DNA from 4 places in the Allobosea vestrisii genome. Region 1 is predicted to be linked to each of the others. Evidence: predicted binding sites of a transcription regulator. Region 1 holds the regulator's gene; each other region holds the start of a gene.
The links. The regulator LexA, encoded in region 1, represses DNA repair genes until DNA is damaged. The targets are predictions, from matches to a motif close to TGTTCNNNNTGTGTTCNG.
Positions count from the first base shown of each region.

Region 2: a site for LexA is predicted at 2,246-2,263, ahead of recA (recombinase RecA). Genes of this name have one in related genera too.
Region 3: a site for LexA is predicted at 1,651-1,668, ahead of uvrA (excinuclease ABC subunit UvrA). Genes of this name have one in related genera too.
Region 4: a site for LexA is predicted at 2,034-2,051, ahead of QO058_RS23100 (PA0069 family radical SAM protein). Genes of this name have one in related genera too.

Region 1 is NZ_CP126307.1:386,709-391,405, forward strand. Features, by position in the region: gene moaC (cyclic pyranopterin monophosphate synthase MoaC) at 1-417, shown strand, start outside; gene QO058_RS01865 (molybdopterin molybdotransferase MoeA) at 414-1,625, shown strand; gene lexA (transcriptional repressor LexA) at 1,729-2,460, shown strand; gene QO058_RS01875 (ComEC/Rec2 family competence protein) at 2,761-4,305, opposite strand.
Region 2 is NZ_CP126307.1:997,089-1,001,785, reverse strand. Features, by position in the region: gene alaS (alanine--tRNA ligase) at 1-912, opposite strand, end outside; gene recA (recombinase RecA) at 1,099-2,145, opposite strand; gene QO058_RS04870 (hypothetical protein) at 2,351-2,869, shown strand; gene QO058_RS04865 (hypothetical protein) at 2,804-3,343, opposite strand; gene QO058_RS04860 (TetR/AcrR family transcriptional regulator) at 3,383-3,961, opposite strand; gene QO058_RS04855 (crotonase/enoyl-CoA hydratase family protein) at 4,047-4,697, shown strand, end outside.
Region 3 is NZ_CP126307.1:5,583,958-5,588,654, reverse strand. Features, by position in the region: gene QO058_RS27590 (GNAT family N-acetyltransferase) at 1-140, shown strand, start outside; gene QO058_RS27585 (MFS transporter) at 449-1,627, shown strand; gene uvrA (excinuclease ABC subunit UvrA) at 1,770-4,697, shown strand, end outside.
Region 4 is NZ_CP126307.1:4,702,949-4,707,645, reverse strand. Features, by position in the region: gene cydB (cytochrome d ubiquinol oxidase subunit II) at 1-508, shown strand, start outside; gene ypfJ (KPN_02809 family neutral zinc metallopeptidase) at 584-1,474, shown strand; gene QO058_RS23105 (hypothetical protein) at 1,479-1,979, opposite strand; gene QO058_RS23100 (PA0069 family radical SAM protein) at 2,096-3,283, shown strand; gene QO058_RS23095 (alpha/beta fold hydrolase) at 3,356-4,249, shown strand; gene QO058_RS23090 (ribonuclease HII) at 4,310-4,697, shown strand, end outside.

The DNA of each region.
Region 1 (4,697 bases):
GTCCGCGTCGCGGTCGCCGAAGGCCATGTGGTGATGCAAGCCGAGACGCTCGCCATCGTCCGCGACGGCGAGGCCAAGAAGGGCGACGTGCTCGGCACCGCCCGCCTTGCCGGCATCATGGCGGCCAAGCGAGCACATGAACTGATCCCGCTCTGCCACCCACTACTGCTCTCGAAGATCGCGGTCGACCTCACGATCGATGAGGCGCTGCCAGGCGTGCGCGTCCGCGCCGAAGTCAAGCTCACCGGCAAGACCGGCGTCGAGATGGAGGCGCTGACCGCCGTCAGCGTCGCCTGCCTCACCGTCTACGACATGGTGAAGGCGGTTGATCGCGCCATGCATATCGAAGGCATCCAGCTCGTGCACAAATCCGGCGGCAAGTCCGGAACCTATGAGCTCGCAGGGCGATCGGCATGAGCCTCACCCCCGTCCCCGTCGCACTCAAGGCGCTGCTCGACAGCGTGCCCGGCCCGACGCCTGCCGAGACGCTGCCGCTGGCGCAATGCGCCGGCCGCGTCCTGGCCGAGGATGTCGCCGCGCTCAGGACCCAGCCGCCCTTCGCCAATTCGGCGATGGACGGCTATGCCGTGCGCGGCGAGGACTTGGCCCGGGGCGCGCAGCTTCGCGTCATCGGCGAATCCGCCGCTGGCCGCGGCTTCCCCGGCAAGATTTCTCTTGGCGAGACGGTACGAATATTTACCGGAGCACCGCTGCCCGCGGGCGCGGACACGATCCTCATTCAGGAACATGCAGAGGGTGTGGGCGGCCCGGTGATCCGTGTCACCAAACCCACCGATCAGGGCCAATTCGTCCGGCTAGCGGGGCTCGACTTCAGGACCGGCGAGGTCCTGCTGAAAGCCGGTCGCCGGCTCGACAGCGCCGCGCTCGGCCTCGCCGCGGCCGCCGGGCATCCGACGCTCGCCGTCCGCCGCAAGCCGCTGGTTGCGATTCTCGCCACCGGCGACGAGCTCGTCCTGCCCGGCGAGCCGGTCGGCCCCGACCAGATCGTCGCCTCCAACAGCTTCGCCCTCGCCGCGCTCGTCGAGCAGGCCGGCGGCACGGCGCTCGATCTCGGCATCGCCCGCGACAACCATCCCGACCTCGCCGGCAAGATCGAGGCGGCCCGCAAGGCCGGGGCCGATGTCCTGATCACACTCGGCGGCGCCTCGGTCGGCGAGCACGATCTCGTCCAGGCGGCGCTGAAGGCGCAGGGCATGGCGCTCGGCTTCTGGAAGATCGCGATGCGCCCGGGCAAGCCGATGATGATGGGCCGCCTCGGCGCCATGGTCGCGCTCGGCCTGCCGGGCAACCCGGTCTCCTCGATCGTCTGCGGGCATCTCTTTGCCATCCCGCTGGTCGAGGCCCTGCTCGGCATCGATGATCCCGAGCGCGACCGCAGCGAGCCCGCCATCCTCGCCGCCGATCTGCCGGCCAATGACGAGCGCCAAGACTATCTGCGCGCCACTTTCGAAACCGTCGATGGCGAGCGGCGCGTCAGGCCCTTTGCCAAGCAGGATTCGTCGATGCTGGCGAACCTGTCGCGCGCCGAGGCCCTGGTGATCCGCCAGGTCTTCGCCGAGGCAGCCACAGCGGGCGATCCCTGCCGGATCATTCGACTGCGCTGACTGGGTCGCGTTACGACAAGGCGTGCCTTGCGGAACACAAAGCGAACAGGTATGGTGTTCGTGCTTTGTTTCGATTCTAGCCCGAGAGGCGAGCGGCGCGACCATGCTGACACGCAAACAGTTCGAACTGCTCCGCTTCATCCACGAGCGCCTGCGCGAATCCGGCGTACCGCCCTCCTTCGACGAAATGAAGGACGCGCTCGACCTGCGCTCCAAATCCGGCATCCACCGGCTGATCATGGCGCTGGAAGAGCGCGGCTTCATTCGCCGGCTCCCCAACCGGGCGCGGGCACTCGAAGTCATCAAGATGCCGGACGGCATCGGCGGCCAGCAGGCGCAGCGCGCCCGCTTCAGCCCCTCAATCGTCCAGGGCGGGCTCGGCCAGACCCCGCCGGCACCGGCAGCCACCTTGGCGAAGCCGCGCCCCGCGGGCGCCGAGGAGAGCGGACGCTCCACCGTCTCGATCCCCGTCATGGGCCGCATCGCCGCCGGCACGCCGATCTCGGCGATCCAGGACCGCAGCCATAGCGTCTCTATGCCAGCCGATATGCTGGGCGGCGGCGAGCATTATGCGCTCGAAGTTCGCGGCGATTCGATGATCGAGGCCGGTATCCTCGACGGCGACACGGTCGTGATCCGCAAGCAGGACAGCGCCAATACAGGCGACATCATCGTCGCCCTGATCGACGACGAGGAAGCGACGCTGAAGCGCTTGCGCAAGCGCGGCTCCTCGATCGCGCTCGAAGCCGCCAATCCCGCCTACGAGACGCGCGTGCTCGGGCCGGACCGGGTCAAGATCCAGGGCCGCCTCGTCAACCTGATGCGACGTTACTGAAATACCTCGGCATCCTGTGCGGGCTCCGCAGCCGCGGGTACCGGCACAGCAGTGGGCTCGGGTGCTGGCCTCGTTTCCGGCCGCGCACGGGTCCACGGACGCAGGCGGGTCGCCTCGTCGGCCGTTAGCGCGCGCCAGCCGCCGCGGGCCGCATGATAGGCGGTCGCGCCGTCGCGCATGAGCGCGCTGCGGTCGATCAATCGGGCAGCGCAAGGCGCGCTCCAATAGAGCGACGTCACCACAAGATCGGCTCGCTGGCAGTCCTCGACCAAAGCGGTGCGGTCGCGCGTATAGGTGACGCTACGGCCATCCGGCAGGCGGATGACGCAGCCGCGCGCATCGCAGGCGGCCCCCCTCGCGCAAGTCGGCATCGTCGGGCGACCGGGAATCGCCGTCGGCATGCAGCCATTGCGTCAGCACGAAGCGGCTCGGCTTGCCCGCCAGCACCATCTTCCCCTCCGGCCCACGCACCAGCACGCCCGAGCCGTCGCGCTCGATCAGGATGTCCGGCCGCGACGGTGCCGAGGCCAGCGCAAGGCCGCCGACCAGCGGCAGCGCGGCGAGGAAGCGCAGCGCCGTCGTCCATAGTGTCAGCCACAGCAGCGACAGCGAGAACAGGATCAGAGCAAGAGAGTCGAAGGCCGGCAGCACGACGGTGGAGCGGTCGATGCCGGCGACCCAATGGGCAACCTGGAGCACGAGGCCGGACGCCCAGCCCATCAACGCCCAGGCCGGCCAGTCGAGCCCGAACGGATAGGCCAGCACGCCGAAGACGGCCGCCGGCATCACGATCAGCGAGACGAAGGGCAGCGCCAGCGCATTGCCGAGCAGGCCGAACGGATTGAAGGTCTGGAAGTGGAAGACGCCAAAGGGCGCCGTCGCCGCTGTCGCGACCATGGTCGTGGTCACGATACCCACAGCCGAGAGCCAGAGCGGCCGCAGTGGCCAGGGCCAGGACGCGGCCGCCGCGTCGGGCGGGCGCTCTTGCCAACGCTCGGCGAAGGCGATCAACGCCGCGACCGCCCCGAACGACATCTGGAAGCTTGGGCCAAGCACTGCCTCGGGTTCGCGCAGCAGCACGATGATCGCAGCGAGCGCGAGATTGCGCATCGAGAGCGCCGGCCGGTCGACCAGGATCGCCCCCAGCATCACCAGCGTCATGATCAGCGAGCGCACCGTCGCGACCTCGGCGCCCGAGAAGACGCAGTAACCGGTGGCGCCAGCCATGGCGGCGAGCGCCGCGAGCTTCTTCACCGGCCAATGGAGCGCTGCCGTCTGCGACAGCGCGAGCAGCGCCCGCGCCAGCCAGAAGATCGTTCCGGCGGCGAGCACCATATGGAGGCCGGAGATCGAGACGATGTGGTAGATGCCGGCGGCGCGCAGGTCGTTGTTGGTCGCTTCGTTGATCAGCCCGCGCTTTCCGGTGACCAGTGCCGCCGCCATAGCCCCGGCCTGCCCGCCGCCGCTCGTCGCGATGCGTTCGGTCAGCGCGTTGCGGGCCTGGTCGATTGCGACCGCCAGAGCAAGCCGGCGCGGCATCGGGCTCGGCGGCGGCGTGAGCGCGATCTTGCCGGCGATGCTGCCGACGGCGCCAATTCCCTGGAAGAAGGCGTCGCGGGCAAAGTCATAGCCGCCAGGGCGCGCCGGGCCGGGCGGCGGCAACAGGCGCGCCGTCGTGCTGATATGGTCACCGGGCCTCAATGTCGTCACCGGCGTGGTGACGCGCACCCGCCGCGGCCTCTGTGCAAGCTGGATGCCCGGCAGGTCCGTGACCTGCACGACGATCCGCACGCCCTTGTCGCGCTGCTCCAGCGCCTCGACGAATCCGGGTGAGCTTGCCGACATGGTTCCGCGCGAGCGCGGGCGCGGCGATGCCGGCAGTTCGCCAGGCTGCCGCCGCGAAACCGGCGAAGACAGCTGCGGCCGCTATGCACACCGCCATGACGGCATGGCGGCGCCGCGTCAGCCAAGCGGCGAGCGTACATAGCGCCAGTCCGGCCAGGGGCGCGCCAAGGTCCGGCTCGCGATCCGCCAGGAAATAGAGCAGTACGCCAGCTCCCATGCAGACCGGCAGCCAGTTGAACAGGCGTCGCCGCTCGACCTCGATGTCGAGTGCCTGGCGGATGCGACCGCCCCAGTCGTACAACGGCAAGGATGCAGGCCAAGCGAAGCCACCGACGCGTCGCAGGCGCGCCGGCAGAGCCAGCACGCTGGCACGCACCCTGCTACGGCGCTCG
Region 2 (4,697 bases), 610 kb from region 1:
CCGGCGCAGCACATAGCCGCGGCCTTCATTCGAGGGCAGCACGCCGTCGGCGATCAGGAAGGCGGAGCAGCGCAGATGGTCGGCGATGACGCGGTGGCTCGCACTCATCGGCCCCTCAGAGGACACTGAGGTGAGGTCGGCGATGGTACGGATCAGCGTCGCGAACAGGTCGATGCCGTAATTGTCATGCGTGCCCTGGAGCACGGCGGCGACGCGCTCGAGGCCCATGCCGGTGTCGATCGAGGGCCGGGGCAGGTTGGTCCTGATGCCACCCGCAGCCTCTTCGTACTGCATGAACACGAGATTCCAGATCTCGATGAAGCGGTCGCCATCCTCGTCGGGCGAGCCCGGAGGCCCACCGGGGATATGGTCGCCATGATCGTAGAAGATCTCGGAGCAGGGGCCGCACGGGCCGATGTCGCCCATGCGCCAGAAATTGTCGGAGGTCGCGATCCGGATGATGCGCGAATCCGGCAGGCCGGCGATCTTCTTCCAGAGCGCATGCGCCTCGTCGTCCTCGGAGTAGACGGTGACCGTCAGTTTCTCCTTGGGCAGGCCGAACTCGCGGGTGACCAGGGTCCAGGCATGGGTGATCGCCTGTTCCTTGAAATAGTCGCCGAAGGAGAAGTTCCCCAGCATCTCGAAGAAGGTGTGATGGCGCGCGGTGTAGCCGACATTGTCGAGATCGTTGTGCTTGCCACCGGCGCGCACGCATTTCTGCGCCGTGGTGGCGCGCGAATAGGGCCGCTTCTCCTGGCCGGTGAAGACGTTCTTGAACTGCACCATGCCGGAATTGGCGAACATCAGCGTCGGATCGTTGCGCGGCACGAGCGGGCTCGACGGCACCACCTCGTGGCCGTTCTTCTTGAAGTAGTCGAGGAAGGTCGACCTGATCTCGTTGACGCCGCTCATCGCAATCTTGGCTCTGCTCATGCTGGGGCCGGCCGGCCCGGCGCAGTGGTTCTAGTCAGCGCGCTTACGCCTGTCCAGAAAGCGCCCGCAAGGACGCAGTACCGGCAAGCTGCTGACCACAAAACGGAAACGGGCGGCCCAAAGGCCGCCCGTCGACTTAACAACTCAGTGCCTTGATTTGAAGGCTTAGGCCTCACCCTCGTCCAGGTCCTCTGCGCTCGGGTCGGCATTGTCGAGGATGCGCTCGGCGACGAGACCGGAATTCTGCCGGATCGTCGCTTCGATCTTTGCTGCGACGTCGGGGTTGGCCTTGAGGAAGGCCTTGGCGTTCTCGCGGCCCTGGCCAAGGCGCTGGCTGTCGAAGGAGAACCAGGAGCCCGATTTCTCGACCATGCCGGCCTTGACGCCGAGATCGATCAATTCGCCGGATTTCGAGATGCCCTCGCCGAACATGATGTCGAACTCGACCTGTTTGAAGGGCGGCGCGACCTTGTTCTTGACGACCTTGACGCGGACCTGGTTGCCGGTCGCCTCGTCGCGCTCCTTCAGTGTCGAGACGCGGCGGATGTCGAGGCGCACCGAGGCGTAGAACTTCAACGCATTGCCGCCGGTGGTGGTCTCGGGTGAGCCGTACATCACGCCGATCTTCATGCGGATTTGGTTGATGAAGATGACCATGCAGTTCGAGCGCGAGATCGAGGCGGTGAGCTTGCGCAGCGCCTGGCTCATCAGGCGGGCCTGCAGGCCGGGCTGGACGTCGCCCATCTCACCCTCGATCTCGGCGCGCGGCGTCAGCGCAGCGACCGAGTCGATGACGAGCACGTCGATAGCGCCAGAGCGGACCAGCGTGTCGGTGATCTCGAGCGCCTGCTCGCCGGTGTCTGGCTGGGAGATCAGAAGATCATCGAGATTGACGCCGAGCTTGCGGGCATAGACCGGGTCGAGCGCATGCTCGGCATCGACGAAGGCGCAGACGCCGCCCTTCTTCTGTGCTTCCGCGATGGTGTGGAGTGCAAGCGTGGTCTTGCCGGAGGATTCAGGCCCATAGATCTCGATGACGCGGCCCCGGGGCAGGCCGCCGACGCCGAGCGCGATATCGAGGCCGAGCGAACCGGTCGAGACCGTCTCGATCTCGATCGCCTGCTGGTTCTTGCCCAGGCGCATGATCGAGCCCTTGCCGAAAGCCCGTTCGATCTGCGAGAGCGCTGCGTCGAGCGCCTTGGCCTTATCCATCGAAGAGCCTTCCACGAGCCTGAGATTCGCCTGATTCACGACGTGCGCTCCTTATGGCAGGGGCGCGACCACATCTCAATCCGCGCCATGGAGACGACTATGGTCATGGTTTGTTCTCTCTCGCAAGTTCTTTTTTGTTCTCGTTTGAGTGCGCGCTGGTTGTGGATCAGGGAAGCGAATACGATCGGCCCGAGGAGCGTGAGGCTTGATGCGCAAATCCCTGATCCGCCTGCTTCTCATCCCGCTCGACATCGTCGTCGGGCTCGTCATCCTGCTCGACGAGTTGCTGTGGCCGCTCTACCGGCCGCTGATCGCCCGGTTCGCCTCGCTGCGGCTGGTGGCGCGGCTCGAGGCGGCGATCGGACGGCTGCCGCCCTATGGCGCGCTCATCGCTCTCGCGATTCCCTTCGCCATCGTCGAGCCGCTGAAGCTGCTCGGCCTGCTGTTCCTGGCGCGCGGAGCGTTCACGGCCGGCATCGTCACGACGGTGATCGGCCATCTCGCCGGTTTCCTCCTGGTCGAGCGCGTCTACCATGCCGGGCGGGCGCAACTCCTCACCATTCCCTGGTTCGCCCGGATCATGGGCTGGATCGACGCGATCCGGCAGGTGGTGATCGGCCGGATCAAGGCGAGCGCAGCCTGGCGGCGGGCAGTTGCATTAGGGCAGGCGGCGCGGGAGCGCTTGCGTGGCTTGAAGCTCTGGTTCGCTCGCCGACGTGCCTGAGGGACCGACTTCAACCTCCGGCTCGGCCTGCCAGGCGGCGGCGAGCCGCTCCAGTTCCAGCGTGTAGCAGTAGACGGCGAACACGATCGCGAGGAGCAGGCTGGAGCGCCAGGCCAGGGTGAAGCTGTCAGAGAGTTTCGTCAGCTCCGGCAGATGGCGCAGGAAGTAGATCGAGGCGAGTGCGCCGCCGACGATCGCCCCGAGACGGGCGGCGAACGCCAGGACATGTCCAAGAGGCAGGCTGCGGAAGCCTTGCGGCACCGGCAGCAGATAAAGCCGCGTCCAGTAACAGCATTGGCCGAGCAGCGCCGCCACACAGACCTGCGCCAGAATCTCACTCGGCAGCGTCTGCTGCTGGCCGATCCGCTCAACCAGGATGCGGAAGGCGGTGTGGATATGGAAGAGGATCACCAGCGCGCAGAGGGTCTGCACGATCAGCAGCAACGTGTAGGCGAGGACGGGCCGTCGCGTCATGGGCGCACGATAAATCGCAGCCCGGTGCTGATCAACGCGCTAGCCTCGAAACGAGCCTGCGGCGAGAGCAGCGGCGGCGCGCCCGGCGGCCTCGACATAGGCGGGGTCGCGGTGGACGAGCATGACCGAGAAGGCGCCGTCCATCAGCAGCACGACCTGGCGGGCGAGCTCGTCTGGCGCGGCGGCGCCGTGGTCGGCACATGCGGCGGCGAGCCACCGCTCGAAGCCGGCCTTGTGGCGCGCGCCGATCTTGATGGCGGGATGGCCGGGCAGGTTGGCGAGCTCGGCGGCGGTGCGCAGGAAACCGCAGCCTTTCCAGCGGGGATGCCGGGCCGAGCGCGCGAGGTTCTGGAAGATCGCCTCGATCTTCTGCGGCAGCCCGCCTTCGGCCTTGTCGAACCAGCCGGCCATCAGCTTGAGATTGGGCTGGTCGCGCGCCTCGAGATAGGCGGCGACGAGCTCGTCCTTGCTTTCGAAATGATAATAGAGCGTGCGCTTGGTGACGCCTGCCTTCTCGGCGACGGCGTCGACGCTGACGGCGCGGATGCCCTCGCCATAGAAGAGCTTGCTGGCGGCCTCGATGATGCGGGTGCGCGTCGGCTTGTCGGGTTCGGCCATGCTTCATGTATACCGTACAGGTAGTATACATCGTCAAGCTCGGAGCGCAGCTTCGACCGGTCGAAACCGGAAGAAGGCCAAGGCGATGCCCGAGAATGATCCCGTCCTGATTCAACAGCGCGAGGCGATCGCGACGCTGACGCTGAACCGCCCCGAGAAGCTCAATGCACTGAGCTACGGGCTGATCGACCGCATGCTCGAACTGCTCGATGCGATCGAGGTCGATCCGTCCATCCGCGCGGTGATCCTGACTGGCGCCGGCGAGCGCGCCTTCTCGGCCGGTGGCGACATCCACGAATTCTCGCAGAGCGTTGCGGCCGGGCCGGAGCAGGCGGTGCGCGATTTCGTTCGCCGCGGCCAGGCCCTGACGGCGCGGCTGGAAGCCTTCGGCAAGCCGGTGATCGCGGCAGTGAACGGGCTTGCCTATGGCGGTGGCTGCGAGGTCACTGAGGCGGTGCCGCTCGCCATCGCCAGCGAGCGGGCGATGTTCGCCAAGCCGGAGATCAATCTCGGCATGCCGCCGACCTTCGGCGGGACGCAGCGCCTGCCACGGCTGGCCCGCCGCAAGCGCGCGCTGGAATTGCTCCTGACCGGCGATCCGTTCACGCCGCAGCGGGCGCTCGAGCTGGGGCTGATCAATGCGGTCGTGCCGCATGAGGAGTTGCTGCCGGCGGCGCATGCGCTGGCGGCGCGTATCCTGCGGCACTCATCGTTGGCTGCGGCGAGCATCCTCACC
Region 3 (4,697 bases), 740 kb from region 1:
GCCTGCACCGCCGCTTCGGTTTCGAGCCCGTCGGTACCTTGCGCTCGACCGGCTTCAAGTTCGGCCGCTGGGTCGACGCTGTCCTGATGCAGCGCAGCCTCGGCCCCGGCGACGAGACGCTGCCCAGCGGGGCGAGGTAGTGCCATCGAGCCCCAAGCTCGGGTCATCCCGGACGCAGCGAAGCGGAGATCCGGGATCTATGCCTGATCCCCGGAGGAGGTTCCTCCGCGAAAGCATGCGAGACGCTAACCCCTCCCCCTTGTGGGGAGGGGTAGGGGTGGGGGCGAAAAGTCAAAGTGACCCGCTTACAGATCAATCCCGCCGGCCAGTACAAGCAGCGTTGTACCCGGTCGGCCGCCCCCATCCCCATACCCTTCCCCGCAAGGGGGGAAGGGAGGCGCCTCCCCTCCGCCGCGGTTGTCCAGGACCAACCGCCGATGAGCCCCACATGATCCCTCGCAGCACCGTCTTCTGCCTCGGGCTGGCGCAGCTCATCTCCTGGGGTATCTCCTATTATCTGGTCGGCGCCTTCGGCGAGCGGATCGCAGCCGAACTCGGCTGGTCGCAGGCGATCATCCATGGCGGACTCTCGGCCGGCCTGCTGGTGATGGGGCTGACCTCCGGCGCGGTCGGCCGATTGATCGACCGCCATGGCGGCAGGGCGGTGATGTGCGCCGGGTCGCTGCTCACCGCCGCCGGCTGCCTCGGCCTCGCCTTTGCGCAGACGATTCCTGCCTACTATGCCGCCTGGGTCTGCCTCGGCCTCGCCATGCGGCTCACGCTCTACGACGCCGCCTTCGCCGCGCTCGCCTATATCGGCGGCAGCGCGGCGCGACGGCCGATCGCGCAGATCACTTTGCTCGGAGGCCTCGCTTCGACGGTGTTCTGGCCCCTCGGCCATGCGCTCGCCGAGCAATTCGGCTGGCGCGGCGCGCTCATCGCCTATGCCGGCTTCGCGCTGCTCACTTTGCCCTTGCACCTGACGCTGCCGGCCGGCTCGGCACGGCCTTTGCCCAGTGCGGCCACAGCGAAACCCAGCACCACACTCAGCCCGGCGGATACCCGCTTCGCCGGCATCTTGTACGCGCTGATCGTCACCTTCGCCGGCATCCTCAACGCCGGCATGTCGGCGCATATGATCGGCATCCTCGCCGGGCTCGGCCTGCCCGCCGCTGCTGCGGTCTGGATCGGCGCGACGCGCGGCATCGGCCAGTCGCTGGCGCGGCTCGGCGAGGTGCTGTTCGGCTCCCGCACCAGCCCGTTCGACCTCAACCTCGTCGCCTGCCTGGTGCTGCCGCTCTGCTTCGTCGTCGGCCTCGCCGGCGGGGCGAGCGCCATCGCGGCACTCGCTTTCGCCTTTGCCTATGGTGCCGGCAATGGCGTGCTGACGATCACGCGCGGCACGCTGCCGCTGATGCTGTTCGATCCCAGGAGCTATGGCGCCTATGTCGGCCGCCTGCTGGCGCCGGGCTTCTTCCTCTCGGCCGCTGCGCCGCTCGGCTATGCGCTGCTTATCGAGCGTTACGGAGCCTCGGCGGCGCTGATCCTCTCCGGGGTGCTGGCGCTCGCCATGCTCGTCGCAGCGATCCTGCTCCGGCAGCGCTTCCGCAGCCTGCCACGCTCCTGACAACCGCTGTCAGCACACCGCACCGGAACAATGCGGCAACATCCGCGGTTGCGTGCTACTCATGCCGGCCTCCCGCCCGGCCGCACTGGCACGGCACGGCGATTGCCCTATCTGTACGGCTTAGCTCAATTCGGACACCACCATGGCTCGCAAGACCACGCTCGCCGAACAGGCCGCGACGCTGGAAGACATGTTCGACCGCAACCGTGCGGCCGATCCGAACGCCCGCGTCATCTCCGTGCGCGGCGCGCGCGAGCACAATCTGAAGAATGTCGATCTCGCGATTCCGCGCGACAAGCTGGTGGTATTCACCGGGCTGTCCGGCTCGGGCAAGTCCTCGCTCGCCTTCGACACGATCTATGCGGAGGGCCAGCGCCGTTATGTCGAGTCGCTCTCGGCCTATGCCCGCCAGTTCCTCGAGATGATGCAGAAGCCCGATGTCGACCAGATCGACGGGCTCTCGCCGGCGATCTCAATCGAGCAGAAGACGACCTCGAAGAACCCGCGCTCGACGGTCGGCACGGTCACCGAGATCCACGACTATATGCGCCTGCTCTGGGCGCGGACCGGCATCCCCTATTCGCCGGCGACCGGCCTGCCGATCGAGAGCCAGACCGTGCAGCAGATGGTCGACCGGCTGGTCGAACTACCGGAGAAGACCCGCGGCTACCTGCTGGCGCCCGTCGTCCGCGGCCGCAAGGGCGAGTTCCGCAAGGAGATGGCCGACTGGCTGAAGCGCGGCTTCCAGCGCGTCAAGGTCAATGGCGAGTTCTACGAGATCCCGGATGCGCCTGTTCTCGACAAGAAGTTCAAGCACGACATCGACGTGGTGGTCGACCGCATCGTCATCCGTCCCGATCTCGGCGCCCGCCTCGCCGACTCGCTGGAGCAGGCGCTCGACCTCGCCGACGGCATCGCCGTCTTCGAATATGCCGACGAGAAGCAGGAGAACGGCGAGGCTCGCCGCGTCACCTTCTCCTCCAAGTTCGCCTGCCCGGTCTCCGGCTTCACCATCCCCGAGATCGAGCCCCGGCTGTTCTCGTTCAACAACCCGTTCGGCGCCTGCCCGGTCTGCGACGGCCTCGGCCACGAGATGCGGATCGATCCCGAGATGATCGTCCCGGATCATGGGCTCAGCCTGAAGAAGGGCGCGATCGCGCCCTGGGCCAAGTCGACCTCGCCCTATTACGGCCAGACGCTCGATGCGCTTGCCAAGCATTTCGGCTTCTCGACCACCAAGCCCTGGAGCGAGCTGCCGCAGAGCGCCCGCGACGCGATCCTGTTCGGCACCGGCACCGAGGCGGTGCGCATGGCCTACAACGACGGCCTGCGTGCCTATGAGGTGAAGAAGCCCTTCGAGGGCGTGATCACCAATATGGAGCGGCGCTGGAAGGAGACCGAGAGCGACTGGGCCCGCGAGGAGATCGGCCGCTTCATGTCGGAGACGCCCTGCGCCGCCTGCGCCGGCTTCCGGCTCAAGCCCGAGGCGCTGGCGGTCAAGATCGACATGCGCCATATCGGCGAGATCTCGCAGCTCTCGGTCAAGGACGCGCTCGCCTGGGTCAGCGCCCTGCCCTCGCGCCTCTCGCACAAGCAGAACGAGATCGCCCCGCGCATCCTGAAAGAAATCCGCGACCGGCTGACCTTCCTGCTCGATGTCGGCCTCGAATACCTGACGCTGGCGCGGGGCTCGCGCACACTGTCGGGCGGCGAGAGCCAACGCATCCGGCTGGCGTCGCAGATCGGTTCGGGCCTCACCGGCGTGCTCTATGTGCTCGACGAGCCCTCGATCGGCCTGCACCAGCGCGACAATGAGCGCCTGCTCGGCACGCTGCGCCGCCTGCGCGACCTCGGCAACACCGTGATCGTCGTCGAGCATGACGAGGACGCGATCATGACCGCCGATTATGTCGTCGATGTCGGCCCCGGCGCCGGCATCCATGGCGGCGAGATCGTCGCCAAGGGCACGCCGCAGGACATTTTGGACGACCCGAACTCGCTCACCGGCAAATACCTCACCGGCGAGATGAGCGTCCCTGTCCCGCTGAAGCGCCGCAAGCCGCAGAAGGGCCGCTCGCTAAAGATCGTCGGCGCCCGCGGCAACAACCTCAAGGACGTCACGGTCGACATCCCGCTCGGCCTGTTCACCTGCATCACCGGCGTGTCGGGCGGCGGCAAGTCGACGCTGATCATCGACACGCTCTACAAGGCGATCGCGCGCAAGCTCAACGGCTCGATCGAGCATCCGGCGAGCCATGACCGCATCGAGGGCATGGAGCATCTCGACAAGGTCATCGACATCGACCAGTCGCCGATCGGCCGCACCCCGCGCTCGAATCCCGCGACCTATACCGGCGCCTTCACGCCGATCCGCGAATGGTTCGCCGGCCTGCCCGAGGCCAAGGCGCGCGGCTACCAGGCCGGCCGCTTCTCGTTCAACGTCAAGGGCGGTCGCTGCGAGGCCTGCCAGGGCGACGGCGTCATCAAGATCGAGATGCATTTCCTGCCCGACGTCTACGTCACCTGCGATGTCTGCAAGGGCAAGCGCTATGACCGCGAGACGCTCGAGGTGAAATACCGCGACAAGTCGATCGCCGACGTGCTCGACATGTCGGTCGAGGAGGCCAAGACGCTGTTCAAGGCCGTGCCCTCGATCCGCGAGAAGATGGTGACGCTCGCCCGCGTCGGCCTCGACTATGTCAAGGTCGGCCAGCAGGCGACGACGCTCTCGGGCGGCGAGGCGCAGCGCGTCAAGCTCTCCAAGGAGCTCAGCAAGCGCGCCACCGGCCGCACCCTCTACATCCTCGACGAGCCGACCACCGGCCTGCATTTCCACGACGTCGCCAAGCTGATGGAGGTGCTGCACGAGCTGGTCGAGCAGGGCAATTCCGTGGTGGTGATCGAGCACAATCTCGAAGTGATCAAGACCGCCGACTGGGTCCTCGACCTCGGCCCCGAAGGCGGCGATGGCGGCGGCACGGTCGTGGCGCAGGGCACGCCGGAGGACATCGTCCGGATCGGCAAGGGCCACACCGCGCGCTTCCTCAAGGAGGTGCTGGAGCGGCGGCCG
Region 4 (4,697 bases), 1.6 Mb from region 1:
CGTCGTCGGCTACGCCCTGCTCGGCGCGACCTGGCTGGTCTTCAAGACGGAAGGGGCGGTGGCCGATCGCGCCCGGCGCCAGGCCAAGACCCTGCTGCTTTGCCTGCTCGCCTTTGCCGCGCTGGTCTCGCTATGGACGCCTTATGCCCATCCGCGCATCGCCGAGCGCTGGTTCACGCCCTCGAATCTGTTGCTGCTCTGGCCGTTCCCGGTGCTGACCGCCTTCTGCGGCTACATGGTTTGGAAGCGACTGCACGGGAACCACGAGTTCACGCCCTTCGCCTTCACCATCGCGATCTTCCTGCTCTGCTTCCTCGGCCTGGCGATCTCGAACTATCCCTATCTGGTGCCACCCGGCCTGACGATCTGGGACACCGCAGCGGCTCCGAGTTCGCACATCTTCGTACTGATCGGCGTCAGCTTTCTCCTGCCGATGATCCTGTTCTACACGGCCTTCGTGTACTGGACCTTCCGCGGCAAGGTGAAGGCCGATAGCGGCTATCATTGAGGCCGCCTGCGCAACGGGACTTGAGTTCGGCCGCCGCGTCGCCGACATTGGCGGCGCTGCAACAAGGGTTCGCGCATGCGTTGGGAAGATTATCGCCAGTCCGACAATCTTGAGGACCGGCGTGGCGGGGGTGGCGGCGAATATGCCGGCCTTCCCGGCGGACGCGGCGGTATCGGCATCGGTACCATGGTCGTGCTCGGCCTGCTCGGCTGGGCGCTCGGCATCGATCCGCGCCTGCTGATCGGCGGGGCCGAACTGATCGGTGGCATCGGCGGGCGCACTGCGCCGACGCAGGAGCAGCGCAAATCGGCCGGTCCGCCACAGGACGAGATGGGCCGCTTCGTCTCGGCCGTGCTGGCGCAGAACGAGGATGTCTGGAGCAAGGTGCTGCCGCAGCAGGCCAACCGCAAATATGTGCCACCAAAGCTGGTGCTGTTCAGCGGCGTCGACCGCTCAGGCTGCGGCACGGCGCAGGCGGCGATGGGGCCGTTCTATTGCCCCAACGACCAGCGGGTCTATCTCGACCTCTCCTTCTTCCAGGAGATGCAGCGCAAGCTCGGTGGCGGCGGCGACTTTGCCTATGCCTATGTCGTCGGCCACGAGATCGGCCATCACATCCAGAACCTGATCGGCATCCTGCCGAAGGTGAACGAGATGCGCCAACGGGTCTCCGAGCGCGAATCGAACCAGCTTTCGGTACGGGTCGAATTGCAGGCCGACTGCTTCGCCGGCGTCTGGGCCTATAACATCCAGGCGATGGACCGCATCCAGCCCGGCGACATCGACGAGGCGATGCGCTCCGCCTCTGCGATCGGCGACGACAAGCTGCAGCAACAGGGCCGCGGCGTCGTCGTGCCGGATTCCTTCACGCATGGCTCGTCGGCACAGCGCACGCGCTGGTTCAACACGGGCTTCAAATCCGGCTCGATGCAGAGCTGCGACACCTTCAAGACGAACCAGCTCTGACGGCTCAGCCTTCGGCGCGCTCGCGACGCACGGTGAGCCGGCGCGGCGCACGCGCCAGCCGGCCGGACAGGATTTGCGTCTTGGGCGCCAGGAGCCCGGCCCTGACGTGGCGCGAGCGCAGCGAGACTGCGCCCCATTCGCGCAGCGCCGCGGCCATGCCGCGCAGCGGCATCAAGGCCGGCCGCATCGCCATCGTCAGCAAATGCCGCTCGATGCTCGGCGTCCATTGCGGCTCGGGCAGATCGCCGGCTTCGAGCAGGATGACCCAGTCGCCGCGCGCCTGCGCGACCCCGCTGGACCAGGCCTCGCCGTTCCTGGCCAGATTCTTGGCCCTGACATAGCTGGCGCCGGTCTCGTCGGCGAGACGCTCGATCGCAGCGTCATTTGCCTCGTCGATCACCACGGCATGGCCGATCACGCCCTGCGCGACCGCGGGAATCAGCACGGACAAGGTCGCTGCGAGCGCTTCGACGTCGCGATTGGCCCGGATGACGGCGGTGATCATGGGGGATCAGCTTATGACGCAGTGCAACATGTCGCAATCCTGTCACTTGCATTTTGTTCCTGTTATGTTCACATTCCTTGGTCTCGGATCAACCGATTCCGCCGGGAGACGAAGCCATGCTGCAGGCCAGACCCTCAGCCAGGACGCAACCGCTGAAACGCCGCGACAGCGAGCCGGGAAGCGTCTCGGCGCCGGTGCGGCTCGCACCGGTCGATCCGCTCGCCCATGTCGGCAGCCAGATCGACCCGGAGCGGCGGCGCGGACGCGGCGCGACGATCAATCCCGGCGGCCGCTATGAAGCCGAGACCCGCATCAGCGAGGATGACGGCTGGGGCTCGCTCGGCGAGCTGCCGGCGTTCAAGACCGAGGTCTCGGTCGAGAAGCCGCGGACGATCATTACACGCAATGATTCGCCCGATATCTCGTTCGACCGTTCGATCAACCCCTATCGCGGCTGCGAGCATGGCTGCGTCTACTGCTTCGCGCGGCCGAGCCATGCCTATCTCGGGCTGTCGCCCGGGCTCGACTTCGAAAGCAAGCTGACCGCCAAGCCGGACGCGGCGCTGCTGCTGGAAAAGGAGCTGTCCTCGCCGAGCTACCAACCCCGCACCATCGCGATCGGCACCAATACCGATGCCTACCAGCCGATCGAGAAGAAGCTGCGGATCATGCGCGGAATCCTCGAAGTGCTGGCGAAGTTCAACCATCCGGTCGGCATCGTCACCAAATCGGCGCTGGTGCAACGCGACATCGATATCCTCGCACCGATGGCGGCAAAGGGGCTGGTCAAGGTCGCGCTCTCGGTGACGACGCTCGATCCAAAGCTCGCCCGCGACATGGAGCCGCGCGCCGCTTCGCCCGCCAAGCGGATCGAAACGATCCGCAGGCTGTCGGAAGCCGGCATTCCGGTGACCGTGCTGGTCGCGCCGATCGTGCCAGCGATCAACGAGCACGAGATCGAGCGCATCCTGGATGCCGCGAAAGCGGCGGGGGCGCGCGAGGCCGGCTATGTGCTGCTGCGCCTGCCGCTCGAGGTGAAGGACATCGTGCAGGACTGGCTGGTGACGCATCACCCCGACAAGATGCGCCATGTCGTCTCGCTGATCCGCTCGACCCGCGGCGGCAAGGATTACGATGCCGCCTGGGGCCAGCGCCAGGTCGGTTCCGGCCCGTATGCCTGGATGATCGGCCGGCGCTTCGAGATGGCGGCCGAGCGGCTCGGCTTCAACAGCACGCGGCTGCGGCTGCGCACCGACCTCTTCGTCAAGCCGGAGAAGGAGAAGGCGCAGCTCAGCCTGTTCTGATCGCTCCAGTCTGGGGCATGGCGGCACCGATCGACCTGCTGCGCGTTTCCGCCAGAGGAAGCGGAGGTCGGCATGGACGATTTCAGCAACGAGATCATTGAAACGGAGGAAGCTGCGATATTCCTGCGCAGGATGGGCTCCGGCCCACCACTCCTGCTGCTGCACGGCTTTCCGCAGACGCATCTGATGTGGCGGGACGTGGCTCCGCTACTGGCGGAGGAATTCACCGTCATCTGCGCCGATCTGCGCGGCTATGGCGCAAGTTCCTGCCCATCCTCGACCACCGACCATGTGCCCTACAGCAAGCGGGCGCTCGCCGCTGACATGGTCGCCGTCATGGAGAAACTGGGCTTCAAGCACTTCGCCGTGGCCGGGCACGATCGCGGTGGCCGCGTCGCCTATCGTCTGGCGCTCGACCATCCCGAGCGGATCACGAAGCTCGCCGTGTTCGACATCGTGCCAACAGCCGAAGCCTGGGATCGGGCCGATGCCCGCTTCGCCCTCAGCTTCTGGCCTTGGGCGCTGCTCGCCCAACCGGAGCCCTTGCCAGAGCGGCTCATCGCCGCGGCTCCGGAGGCGATCGTCGACAGCGCCCTCAATGGCTGGGGGACCCCGGCCTCGACGTTCTCACCGGCCGCGCGCAAAGCCTATGTCGCAGCCCTAAGCGATGCCGACCATATCCATGCGATCTGCGAGGAGTACCGGGCGGCTGCCGCAATCGATCGCGAACATGACGCCGAGGACCAGCGAAACGAGCGGCGTATCGCCTGCCCGGTGCTCGCCCTGTGGAGCGCCGAGGGCGCGCTGGCGCAGTGGTATGAAGCCGACGGCGGGCCGCTCGCGATCTGGCGTCGCTGGGCTGACGAGGTCGAGGGCAGCGCGATGGCAGGCGGGCATTTCTTCCCGGAAGAGCGCCCGATGGCGACGGCGGAAGCGCTACGCGCGTTCTTCCTGGACCCGGGCTGAACTGTGGATGTGATCCAGCCGGCGGCAGACCTTCGCGCCATGATCTGGCATAGCGGAGCCATGACCGCCGATTTCAGCCGCGAACAGGCCGCAATGATTGCCGGGCGCGCTCGCGTCGCCGGCGTGGACGAGGTCGGGCGCGGCCCACTCGCCGGCCCGGTCGTAGCGGCCGCCGTCATCCTCGATCCCCTGGCGATCCCGGACGGGCTCGCCGATTCGAAGGAACTCACTGCCCAGCGCCGCGAAGAGCTCGCCGTCCTGATCCTCGCCAGCGCATTGGCGGTCGGGGTCGGCAGTTCCTCCGCGGCGGAAATCGACACGATCAACATTCGGCAGGCGACCCTGCTCGCCATGCGGCGTGCAGTGACGGCGCTGCCGCTGTCGCCCGATCTCGTGCTGGTCGACGGCAACGATCCGCCGGCGCTGGCCTGCGGCTGCGAGGCGATCA